2 regions of the Delftia sp. Cs1-4 genome follow, and region 2 is predicted to be linked to the other one. Evidence: predicted binding sites of a transcription regulator. Region 2 holds the regulator's gene; the other holds the start of a gene.

Region 1 (5,949 bases), 980 kb from region 2:
TGAGCACCAGCCCGGTGACGCCCACGCCAATCGAAATCGACCACACCCACGAAGCCGTGAGTTCCGGGCTCAGGCCGGCCACCTTGGCGGCCTGGAACACCAGGATGAAGGTGCCGCCGTAGTTGACGATGACCGAGATCAGCCCGGCCACCACGGGGTGGATGAGGTCGCTGAAGCTAAGGGGTGAGTGTGTGTCTGATGAAGGCATGGTCTTCTCGTTTTCCTTGGGGGTTGGATTCCTGGCTGTCTGGGGAAAGGGGTATTTGAGCGTCGAAGTGGACTGAATGATCCATACACTTCGCTCTCTTGTTGCAGACCACTTTGCAATGGGCGCGCAGCATTTGCGTCAGTACAATGGCCTGCCCAAGAGGTGCAATGAGATGAAAGGCAGCAGACCGCATGAGCAAGACCTTCGAGCTTGAGACACTGAAGATCCGCATGGGAGATGCCGACCTGCGCCAGCTGGACCTGCACCAGCGGGTGCAGCGCGCCATGCGTGCGCTCATCCTGGATGGGGCGCTGCTGCCGGGCCTGAAGCTGCCGGCCACGCGCTCGCTGGCCGACTCGCTGGGCATTGCCCGCGACACGGTGGAGAACGCCTACACCCAGCTGCACCGAGACGGCTTCATCGTGCGGCGCCAGGGATCGGGCAGCTATGTCTCCGAGACCATCGGCACCGAGCTGCGGGGCCGGGCGGCGCGGCGCGGCCGGTCGCCCGAGCACGAGCGCAGCGCCCAGGTGGCCGCAGCGGGCAGGGCCGGTGCCGGCCTGAGCCGGCGCGGCCAGGCCATTGTTGACGGCGGCGGCATCGCCGACCAGCAGACCATTCGGGCCTTTGCCACCGGCCTGCCCGAGACGCGCACCTTTCCCACCGATGTCTGGGAGCGGCTGCAGCGCCAGGCGCTCAAGGACTACCGCGCCAGCGTCCTGCTGCACGGCGACCCGCAGGGCGCCGAGCCGCTGCGCAAGGCCATTGCCACCTACCTCAACCTGGAGCGCGGTGCCAAGGTGGACGCCGGGCAGATCGTGGTGCTCAGCAGCACGCGGCAGGCGCTGTTCCTGTGCGCGCAGCTGCTGGTGGATGCGGGCCGGCCCATCCTGCTGGAGAACCCGGGCTACTTCGGCGCCCGCAAGGCCTTCGAGTCGGCCGAGGCCAAGGTCCTGCCCATCGACGTGGACGCGCAAGGCATTCGCACGGACCTGCTGCATGCCGACCGCAGCGGCGCCACCTGCGTCTACGTGACGCCGTCGCACCAGTACCCCACGGGCGTCACCATGCAGCTGGAGCGGCGGCTGGACCTGATCCGCTGGGCCTTCGAGAGCGGGCGCTGGATCATCGAGGACGACTACGACAGCGAATTCCACTACGACGGCATGCCCACCGCCTGCGTGCAAGGCCTGGACAAGCACGCGCGCACCATCTACATCGGCACCTTCGGCAAGACCCTGTACCCGGGCCTGCGCATGGGCTACATGGCCTTGCCGCAGGAGCTGGTGCGCGCCTTTGTCCAGGCGCGCAGCATCATGGACGGGCACACGCCCCAGATCCAGCAGCTGACGCTGGCGCGCTTCATGGAAGACGGCCACTACAACTCCCACGTGCGGGCCATGCGCAAGCTGTATGCGGGGCGGCGCGAGGTCATCCTCGAATCCATAGGCAGGCACCTGGCCGGCATCGTCACCGCGCCACGGCCCCAGGGCGGCATGCAGGTGCCCTGCCTGCTGGAGCCCGGCTGGTCCGAGGAAGACACCATCCGCCGAGCCGCCGCGGCCGGCGTGCTGCTGCAGGGGCTCAGCCGCCTGTACGCGGGCGAGCAGCGGCAACCGGGCTGGCTGCTGGGCTATGCCTCGCTCACGGCCTACGAGATCGAGGCCGCCGTGCTGCGCCTGGCCAACGCGCTGCGAAAACCCTGACAGGTTGGGAGACGCCGGACGCTGCATGCCTCAATAGGGCAGGGGAAAGCGCCCGGTCAGGTCGGACACGCCTTCGTGGATGGACTTGAGCGTGCGCGCGTTCATGGTGCCGCTGCGTATGCCGCCCAGCGTGGCAAGAATCATGTCGCCAATCTCGCGGAACTCGTCGGCGCCCATGCCGCGCGTGGTGCAGGCCGCGCTGCCCACGCGGATGCCCGAGGTCACCAGCGGCCGCGCGCCGTCGCCGGGCACGGCGTTCTTGTTGACCGTGATGCCGATCTGCTCCAGCGCCGTTTCGGCGGCCTTGCCCGTCAGCTCCCAGGGGCGCAGGTCGATCACGCCCAGATGGCAGTCCGTGCCTGCGGACACCACGGACAGTCCGCCCTGCGAAAGCCGGTCGCACAGCACGCGGGCGTTGTCCACCACGGCCCGCGCATAGGTACGGAAGGCGGGCTTGAGCGCCTCGCCCAGCGCCACCGCCTTGGCCGCCACCACATGCATCAGCGGGCCGGACTGCAGGCCCGGAAACACGGCGGCGTCTATGCGCCTGGCGATCTCGGCGTCGGCCGAGAGGATCATGCCGCCGCGCGGCCCGCGCAGCGTCTTGTGCGTGGTGGTCGTGGTCACATGGGCGTGCTCCACGGGGGAGGGGAACACGCCTGCGGCCACCAGCCCAGCCACGTGCGCGATGTCGGCCATGAAGATGGCGCCCACCCGGTCGGCAATGCGCCGGAACTCGGCCCAGTCCATCTGCCGTGAATAGGCCGAGCCACCGGCAATGATGAGCCTGGGCCGCTCCTTCAGCGCAATGCGCCGCACCTGGTCCATGTCGATGCGCTGGGAGCGGGCGTCCACCTCGTAGCTGATGGACTGGAACCACTTGCCCGACACGCTCACGCGGGAGCCGTGCGTCAGGTGGCCGCCCGAGCGCAGGTCCAGCCCCATGATCTTGTCGCCGGGCTCCAGGAACGCCAGGTACACGCCCTGGTTGGCCTGGCTGCCCGAGTGCGGCTGCACGTTGGCGTGCGCGCAGCCGAACAGCGCCTTGGCACGCGCAATGGCCAGGTTCTCCACGGCATCGGCATTGGCGCAGCCGCCGTAGTAGCGCACGCCCGGGTAGCCCTCGGCGTATTTGTTGGTCAGCACCGAGCCCTGCGCCTCCATCACCGCGCGGCTCACGAAGTTTTCAGAGGCAATCAATTCAATCGAGCGTGACTGGCGAATCCGCTCGGCCGCGATGGCATCCCAGGCCTCGCTGTCTGCCTGTTGAAGATCCAGTGAATTGATTTTGGGGAGCGATAAATCGTCCATGTCGCATTGGCTGTCTTGGAGGCGCTGAAGCACGGGAATCGGCAGCGTCCGGGTTATGGAAGGATTTGAAAACCAGGGCGCATCGGTAATAGGCAGTCTACAAAGTGCAGCGGCCTTGATTCCGACCATGTTTCAGCGGGTGAGCAGACCAATTAAGGTGGCATGCCAATGTAAACCGTTGAAAAAAGCGGTCTGGTTCATTGTCGAAAATAGGTCTGTTTGAATCCACGCTGTCTCCATAGAATTCGCCGCCAGACGTTGAAAGTCATGAGATCCAATACCGCCAGGAATCATCCGCAATCTGCTGTCGGGCAGATTGATTCAAGGCGGAATATGACAGAGTGAAGAAATCCATGACAACGTATCTGCCATCTGCAGCGTCATTTGAATCGCCATTGATGATTGCGGCGGATGGAGAAAGCGGGGGAGGGAATAGGCGATTTGACTCAGATCAATCAAGTTCAATTACACGGAGTTGAAAAATGAATCTCGATATCTCTCGGACAGATGACGCCGTGCGCGATGCGCTCAAAAAGCTGTCCCTGCTCTGGAAGTCAAGAGCGGCCGTGAATCAGGACCTGCCTGATTACTGCGGCTTGGCGTTCGACCCCGCCCGGCAGGACTTCACCGCCTCGCTGCTGCCGTTTCGCGATCACCAGGCATGGGTGGAGGCGCCACAGCACCTGCGCGACCAATGCCTGTCCTACGCCTGGGGCATCTACAACCTCAAGACCATCTACATCGAGTGCAACGTGGTCACGCCGGCCTGCGAGGACATCATCAAGACCCCGCCGCCCAGCGCCAACCGGGCGCTGCTGCAGGACGTCATGTCCCAGGCCCTGCTGGACGAGGCCCTGCACACCCGCATGTCCATCATGGCCTGCAACTACATCTATGAGATGCGCGGCCTGGCGCCGCTGGACTACGCGGACTTCAACCTCGTCGGCTGGCGCAACGGCGTGCTGGCGCAGTGCGGCGCGGAATGGGAGCGCCGCCTGGCCCGCTTCGCCATTGCCTGCGCCAGCGAGACCCTGATCACCGACTACCTCAAGACCATGGCCGAGGACCGCTCCATCCAGCCCATCTGCCACGAGGTCACGCGCACCCACGCCGTGGACGAATGGAGCCATTCCAGCGTCTTCAGCTCGGTGGCCACCGACATCGTCCAGGGCCTGAGCAACCGCGAGCGCAGCTACCTGCGCTCCATCATCCTCAAGACCGTGCAGATGTTCGCCAACAACGAGCTGGGCGCCTGGTCCACCGTCTTCACCATGGTCGGCATGCCGCATGCGCGCGACATCCTGCACGACGTGGGCGACAGCAACGAGATCGGCGTCTACACCGACTCGGTGCAAAGCCTGATCGACCGCATCGGCCTGGCGGGCCGCAACCTGGGCGGCAGCGTGGCGCTGGTGTCCTCGGTCCTCGAGGAGATGCAGGCATGAGCGCCGCCCTCCAGGCAGGCAGCACGCTGGCGCGCTGCGCCGCGGCACGGGCAGAGGCGGGCGGCGTCATGGTCTACACCCTGCGCGTGCAGGGCGCCTCGGCGCAGTTCCTCGGCGGCCTGCGGCCCGGCCGGCATGTGGCCATCGAGCATGCCGACGCCAGTGGCGCCGTGCAGCAGCGGCTGTACTCCATCACCCGCTACGAGCCCTGCAGCGAGCACGACGGCGCCGGCCAGTTCGACATTGCCGTCAAAAGCTCGGGCCGGGGCAGCGTCTCCGACCACATGCATGCAGTGCTGCGCGCAGGCTCCACGCTGCCGCTCGGCCACGTGGCCGGTGACATCACGGCCGACCTGGTGCTGGGCCTGGACTCCCTGGTCATGCTGGCCGGCGGCATCGGCCTGACCCTGCCGCTGGCGCTGCTGCGCGAACTGGATCGGCTGCAGCAGCAGGGCCAGCGCGTGCCCCGCACCACGCTGCTGCTGTGCTTTGCGCGCATGGCTGACATTCCGTTCCTGCAGGAGCTGCAGCAGCTGTGCGAAACGGCCCCCTGGTTCGACCTGCGTATCCACATCACGCGTGAAGACATTGCCGCCCACGGGCCCTTCGTGCCGGGCCGCCCCTCGCAGCAGTCCCTGCTGGCGCTGGGCCAGCCCCAGGCGGTGGTCATCTGCGGCGGCCACGCCTTTGCGCAGACCTTTCGCGAGCATGCGCGGGCCTGCTTTCCCGGTGCCATACAGCACATCGAGGCCTTCACGCCGCCTGCCGCATCCACCGCCCAGCCAGGCGAGACCGCGCAGGCATGCCAGCTGCAGATCGCGCACAGCGGGCAGATTGTCGAAGCCGCGTCCGGCAAAAGCCTGCTGGAAATCCTGGAGGGCGTGGGCATTGCCATCCGCAGCCAGTGCCGGGCCGGCATCTGCGGCAGCTGCCGCATCCGCATCACGGGAGGCAGTTCACGGCTGGAGGCGGACTTTTGCCTCAGCGACAGGGAAAAGGAAGCCGGCTATGCCTTGGCCTGCTGCACCTTCCCCTCGGCAGGCCATATCCACGTCGATCTCAAGCCCGGCGCCTGACGGGCTCCGCACGTTCCAAGCCACCCTCCTGTATCCACCTGAGTTCCTCCCATGAAAAAAGCCATCGCGCTGCGCCACATCCACTTCGAAGACCTGGGCACCCTGCATGCCGAGTTCGCCAGCCGCGGCTACGAAGTGCAGTACGTCGATCCCAGCATCGGCGAGCTTGACACCCTGGACCTGGGCCGTGCCGACCTGCTCGT
Region 2 (5,949 bases):
GCACAACGAGATGCCTGCCCAGAAGGACAAGCTGACCGAGGCGCAGATCGCGGTGCTTGCTTCCTATGTCTGGGGCATGTCGCACAAAGACGGCGCAGTCCGTCAGTAAGCACAGGGGCGGCGCTGCGGCGCCGCCTTTTTGCGTTTTGAGTTTTCAGATATTTCAAAAAAACAAAGGAACCCACCATGAAGCCCGAGAGCGGGGATGACACCGGGAAGCCTCCCCGCAAAGTCATTCCGATCACGCCGGCCACGCCTGATCCGGGCGAGCTGGTGTCGATGTTCGAGTCGGAAAAGAAGGTCTACCCGCGCTCCATCAGCGGTGTCTTCGCACGCTGGCGATGGGCCCTGGTGTTTCTCACCCAACTGGTTTTCTACGGCCTGCCCTGGCTGGAGTGGGGCCAGCGCCAGATGGTGCTGTTCGACCTCGGAACGCGGCGCTTCTATCTCTTCGGGCTGGTGCTGTACCCGCAGGACTTCATCTACCTGGCGGGCCTGCTGATCATCTCGGCGCTGGCATTGTTCCTGTTCACGGCCGTGGCCGGGCGCCTGTGGTGCGGCTTCTCGTGCCCGCAGACGGTCTACACCGAGATCTTCATGTGGGTGGAGCGCAAGGTCGAAGGCGACCGCAGCGCGCGCATGCGGCTGGACAAGAACGGCTGGACCTTCGAGAAGGCCTGGAAGAAGTCGCTCAAGCAGTTGCTGTGGATCGCCATTGCGCTGTGGACCGGCTTCACCTTCGTGGGCTACTTCGTGCCCATCCGCGAGCTGGGCGGCGAGCTGCTGGCGCTGCAGGGCAGCTGGCAGATGTTCTGGGTGCTGTTCTACGGCTTTGCCACCTATGGCAACGCGGGCTACATGCGCGAGCAGGTCTGCAAGTACATGTGCCCCTATGCGCGCTTTCAGAGCGCCATGTTCGACCGGGACACCATGATCGTCAGCTACGACACGGGCCGGGGCGAGCCGCGTGCACCGCGCACCAAGAAGGTGGACTACAAGGCCCAGGGCCTGGGCGACTGCATCGACTGCAAGATGTGCGTGCAGGTCTGCCCCGTGGGCATCGACATCCGCAACGGTCTGCAATACGAATGCATTGGCTGCGGCCTGTGCATAGACGCCTGCAATTCCATCATGGACAAGATGGAGTACCCGCGCGGCCTGATCCGCCTGACCACGCAGAACGCCATGGCCGGCCTGTGGCGGCGTGCCCAGGTGCTGCGCCGCATCTTCCGTCCGCGCGTGCTGATCTACTCGGCCGTGCTGATCGGCTTGAGCGTGGCCATGATCGTGAGCCTGGCGCTGCGCCAGTCGGTCAAGGTGGACGTGATCCGCGACCGCGCCTCGCTGTCGCGCATCGTGGCGGGCGGCAAGCTGGAGAATGTCTACCGCCTGCAGATCATGAATGCCACCGAGCAGGCCCAGCGCTACCGCATCAGCGCCCACGGCCTCGATGGGCTGGAGCTGGCGTCCGAGCAGGAAGTCGAGGTCGGCCCGGCCGAGACGCGCGGCATTGCGGCGCGCCTGCAGATTCCCTACGGTTCGGCCGAGCCGGGCTCGCACACCGTATTCTTCGATATCGATGCCGTGCATTCAGGCGCGGGACGCGCGTCCGAAAAGGCCGTCTTCCTGGTGCCCCGGTGATGTTCCTGGCAGGCGCGGCACGGTCCGCGCCTGCCGCCTGAAAGAAAGAGGTTTCCCATGTCTTCCAGTCCCGCAGTGTCCGCGCCCGCGCAGGCTCCCTCGCACCCCGACGCCGGCAAGCCCTGGTGGAAGTTCGGCCATGTCTGGCTGGTGGTGGCCGGCCCGGCGGCCGTGGTGGTCGCTGCCGTGATCACGGCCATCATCGCCATCAATGGCGCCGATCCCGTGATCGACCCCGACTACTACCGCAACGGCATCACGATCAACGAGCGTGCCGATGGCGTGCGCGAAGTGCCCAAGAGCATGGCGCCCGCCGTCACCGGCCGCAACCATGCGGCCACGCCCGCGCACGATCACCCCACGGACCGCTGATCGCCGTGCACCCCTGCAAGAGGCCGCAGTCGCGGCCTTTTTGCATGGCGGATCGCATCTCCGGCATGCGCGACGGGTGAGGGTTTCCTACAGGCGTGCAGGGCGCTGCGGGGCTTGGCGCCATGCGTTGGCGCGGCGCACAATGAAGGCGACCCCTCGACAGCACAAGGAGATCGCTGATGTTGGCCCAACGCTGGATGTGGATTGCCTGGCCTGCCTTTCTGGCAGCCGCCGTGATGGAGATGCTGGTTTTTGCCTTTGTGGACCCGCTGGAGCTGCATTGGCTCGGCGACCTGGGCTGGTCGCGCCAGGGCATCTACACGCTGGCCTTCTTCGCCTTCTGGGGCGTGACCATGCTCTCCAGCCTGATGACCACCATGCTGGGTCGCTCGGCCCGCGATCTCAATGACGGCGTGGTCTCCGAGCCCGACCCGGATCTGGCCATGCAGGGGCTGGGGCGGGACTGAGCGAGAGCCCGCCGCAATGAACAAGGCCCGCTGTCGCGGGCCTTGTTCATTGGCGGATGAATGCTTGCCGCCCTTGCAGCCTCACTGGCACTGCTGGCTGTTGACGATGCGCTTGAGCGCCTCCGTGTCCAGGATGCGCAGATGGCGCTGGCGCACCTCAATGATGTTGTCGTCCGCGAACTTGGAGAAGGTGCGGCTCACCGTCTCCAGCTTCAGGCCCAGGTAGCTGCCGATTTCCTCGCGCGTCATGCGCAGCACCAGTTCGGACTTGGAAAAGCCCCGCGCATGCAGGCGCTGCACCAGGTTGAGCACGAAGGCGGCCAGGCGCTCTTCTGCGCGCATGCTGCCCAGCAGCAGCATCACGCCGTGCTCGCGCACGATCTCGCGGCTCATGACCTTGTGCACATGGTTTTGCAGGGCCGTGACCTCGCGCGACAGGTCTTCCAGCTTGTCGAAGGGCATGACGCAGACTTCGGCGTCTTCCAGCGCGACGGCATCGCAGGTGTGGTGGTCGTTGACGATGCCGTCCAGGCCGATGATCTCGCCGGCCATCTGAAAGCCTGTGACCTGGTCGCGTCCGTCCTCGGTGGCCACGCAGGTCTTGAAGAAGCCGGTGCGGATGGCGTACAGCGAGGTGAATGTCTCGCCGTTGCGAAACAGCAGGCCTCCGCGCTTGACCTTGCGGCGCGTGGCCACGATGTCGTCGATGCGCTGCATCTGCTCGGCATCCAGGCCCATGGGCATGCACAGTTCGCGCAGGTTGCAGTTGGAGCAGGAGGCTTTGATGGTCTGAAGGTTCATGGAGTGATAAACATCAGCGGCACACAGCGTGCCGGCGGTGACCTCGTGGATTGCGATGAGTTGGATCAAATTGTCGCAGCAGTCCCTCAAACAACTCTTGATATGAGTCAAGGACATGACCGATGTGCTGCGGCACAGTCGAGGTATTAGAGGAAAAAACCCATGACCGCTGTCACCCCAGAGCTGCTGCGTCGCTTTGACGTACCGGGGCCCCGATACACCTCGTTCCCTACCGCCGACCGCTTTGTCGAGGCCTTTGGTGCAGAGGACTATATCCTGGCGCTGCAACAACGCAAATCGAGTACCGCAGCGCGTGCCATGCCTTTGTCGCTGTATGTGCACGTGCCCTTTTGCGAGTCGCTTTGCTACTACTGCGCCTGCAACAAGATCGTGACGCGTCACCATGATCGCGCTGCCGTCTACCTGGACTACCTGGCGCGCGAGATGGCCTTGCATACGGCCCATTGCGGCAAGGGCCAGGCCGTCAGCCAGCTGCACCTGGGCGGCGGCACGCCCACCTTCTTCTCCGACGACGAGCTGCGCACGCTGATGGGCCTGTTGCGCGAGCATTTCAAGCTGGAGCCGGGTGGCGAGTACTCCATCGAGGTCGATCCGCGCACCGTCAGCGTCGAGCGCCTGGCCGTGCTCAAGGAGCTGGGCTTCAACCGCCTGAGCTTCGGCGTGCAGGACTTCGACGAGCAGGTGCAGATCGCGGTGCACCGCGTGCAGCCGGCCGAGCAGGTGTTCGAGCTGGTGGCGGCCGCGCGGCAGCTGGGCTTTGCCTCCATCAACGTGGACCTGATCTACGGCCTGCCCAAGCAGACGCCCGAATCCTTCGAGCGCACGCTGGCCCAGGTCAACGCGCTGCGGCCCGACCGCATCGCGCTCTATGCCTATGCCCACCTGCCCGAGCGCTTCAAGCCGCAGCGGCGCATTGCGGCCGAGGATCTGCCCCAGGGGGCCGACAAGCTGGCCATGCTGTCGCGTTCCATCGCCGCGTTCATGGACGGTGGTTATGTCTATGTGGGCATGGACCACTTCGCCCTGCCGGAGGACTCGCTGGCCGTGGCCAAGCGCCAGGGCCGGCTGCACCGCAACTTCCAGGGCTACAGCACCCAGCCCGACTGCGACCTGATTGCGCTGGGCGTGTCGGCCATCGGCAAGGTGGGTGCCAGCTACAGCCAGAACGCCAAGACGCTGGAGGAGTACTACGACGCCATCGACGCCAGCCACCTGCCCGTGGTGCGGGGCCTGGCGCTGTCGCGCGACGACCTGGTGCGCCGCGCCGTCATCATGGCCATCATGTGCCAGGGCGCCGTGCTGTTCGAGCCCATGGAGCAGGCATGGCTGCTGGGCTTTCGCGAGTACTTCGCGCCCGAGATGGCGGCCCTGGAGGACCTGCAGGCCAAGGGCCTGGTGCAGATCAGCGACGAGGGCTTCCAGGTCACGCCCATGGGCTGGTACTTCGTGCGCGGCGTGGCCATGCTGTTTGACCGATATCTGCAGGCGGACAAGAACCGGGCGCGGTTTTCGAGGATCATCTAGGCCCCATGCTGTTGTCGCTCCTCTGGACCGCTTTGATCATGGGGCTCGTCGGCGGGCCCCATTGCCTTGCCATGTGCGCTGCGCCCTGCGGCGTGGTCACGGGCGGGGCGGGGCAGGGCGGCGGCTCGCAGGTGGTGGCCGTGCATGGATTGCAAAGCCGGCTGTGGCTGCGCACGGCGCTGTTCCACGGCGGCCGTCTGGCCGGTTATGCCAGCCTGGGCGCTGCCTCGGCCCTGGCCATGGAAAGCCTGTCCTGGCTCACCAGCCAGACCACGGCGCTGCAGCCGTTCTGGACACTGACCCATGTCGCCGTGATGGCCTGGGGCCTGGCCATGATGGTGCAGGCCCGCCAGCCCGCCTGGCTGGAGTCTGCCGGCCGCGCCGCCTGGCGGCGCGTGCAGCCCTGGGTATCGGCGCCGGGCGGCACGCTGGCGGCAGGCTATGCCTGGGCGCTCATGCCTTGCGGACTGCTGTATTCGGCCGTGCTGGTCGCCGCGCTCAGCGGCGGGCCGTTGCAGGGCGCGCTGGCCATGGCGGCCTTTGGCGTGGGCAGCGGGCTGTGGCTGGTGGCCGGCCCCTGGCTGTGGCGGCTGGGCCGGCAGCGCCTGAACGGCCTGCGCGCCGAATGGGGCACGCGCCTGGCCGGCCTGATGCTGGTGGGCGTGGCCGTCTGGGCGCTGTGGATGGACCTGATCTACAAGCCCAGCCTCTGGTGCCGTTGAGCAACAGCTGAGGCCAGACTTGGCACCTGGGGCCGCGGATTGGCTGCGAGGCCCTCAGAACTGGAGATAATGCCCGAATCATCGGCTTACATATTGCCGATTCCTTCAGCCTCGGGGCCGTTGCCGCGCGTGAACCATTCCGTCCTCATCGATATCCGAGACCTCCGTCCGGGCATGTTTGTCCAGCTCGATGTTGGGTGGCTGAACCATCCCTTTCCGGTCAGCAGCTTCAAGATCACCTCCAGCGCACAGATCCAGACCCTGAAATCCCTGGGCCTGGAGGTGGTGCGCTGTGTCCCGCACAAAAGCGACACCTGGCCCGCCGAGGTGCGCACCCCGCCGCCGCAGGAGCTGCCGCCCGTCGTGGTGGCCCCCGAGCCTGCACCCACCGAACCTGCGCC

Evidence for each region. Region 2 encodes FNR, which switches genes on or off when oxygen is low (the NO sensors DNR and NnrR bind a similar motif). Its sites were predicted from a motif close to TTGATNNNNATCAA; they were not measured.
Region 1: DELCS14_RS15375 (diiron oxygenase) is a predicted target of FNR. The motif match lies at 3,667-3,680, and genes of this name have one in related genera.

The regions. Positions count from the first base shown of each region.
Region 1 covers NC_015563.1:3,501,388-3,507,336, reverse strand. The annotation lists gene DELCS14_RS15390 (benzoate/H(+) symporter BenE family transporter) at 1-208, opposite strand, end outside; gene DELCS14_RS15385 (PLP-dependent aminotransferase family protein) at 400-1,914, shown strand; gene DELCS14_RS15380 (serine hydroxymethyltransferase) at 1,945-3,225, opposite strand; gene DELCS14_RS15375 (diiron oxygenase) at 3,708-4,670, shown strand; gene DELCS14_RS15370 (2Fe-2S iron-sulfur cluster-binding protein) at 4,667-5,746, shown strand; gene DELCS14_RS15365 (glutamine amidotransferase) at 5,798-5,949, shown strand, end outside.
Region 2 covers NC_015563.1:4,483,771-4,489,719, reverse strand. The annotation lists gene ccoP (cytochrome-c oxidase, cbb3-type subunit III) at 1-109, shown strand, start outside; gene ccoG (cytochrome c oxidase accessory protein CcoG) at 187-1,641, shown strand; gene DELCS14_RS19625 (FixH family protein) at 1,699-2,013, shown strand; gene DELCS14_RS19620 (hypothetical protein) at 2,193-2,480, shown strand; gene fnr (fumarate/nitrate reduction transcriptional regulator Fnr) at 2,562-3,281, opposite strand; gene hemN (oxygen-independent coproporphyrinogen III oxidase) at 3,444-4,826, shown strand; gene DELCS14_RS19605 (sulfite exporter TauE/SafE family protein) at 4,832-5,548, shown strand; gene DELCS14_RS19600 (HD-GYP domain-containing protein) at 5,618-5,949, shown strand, end outside.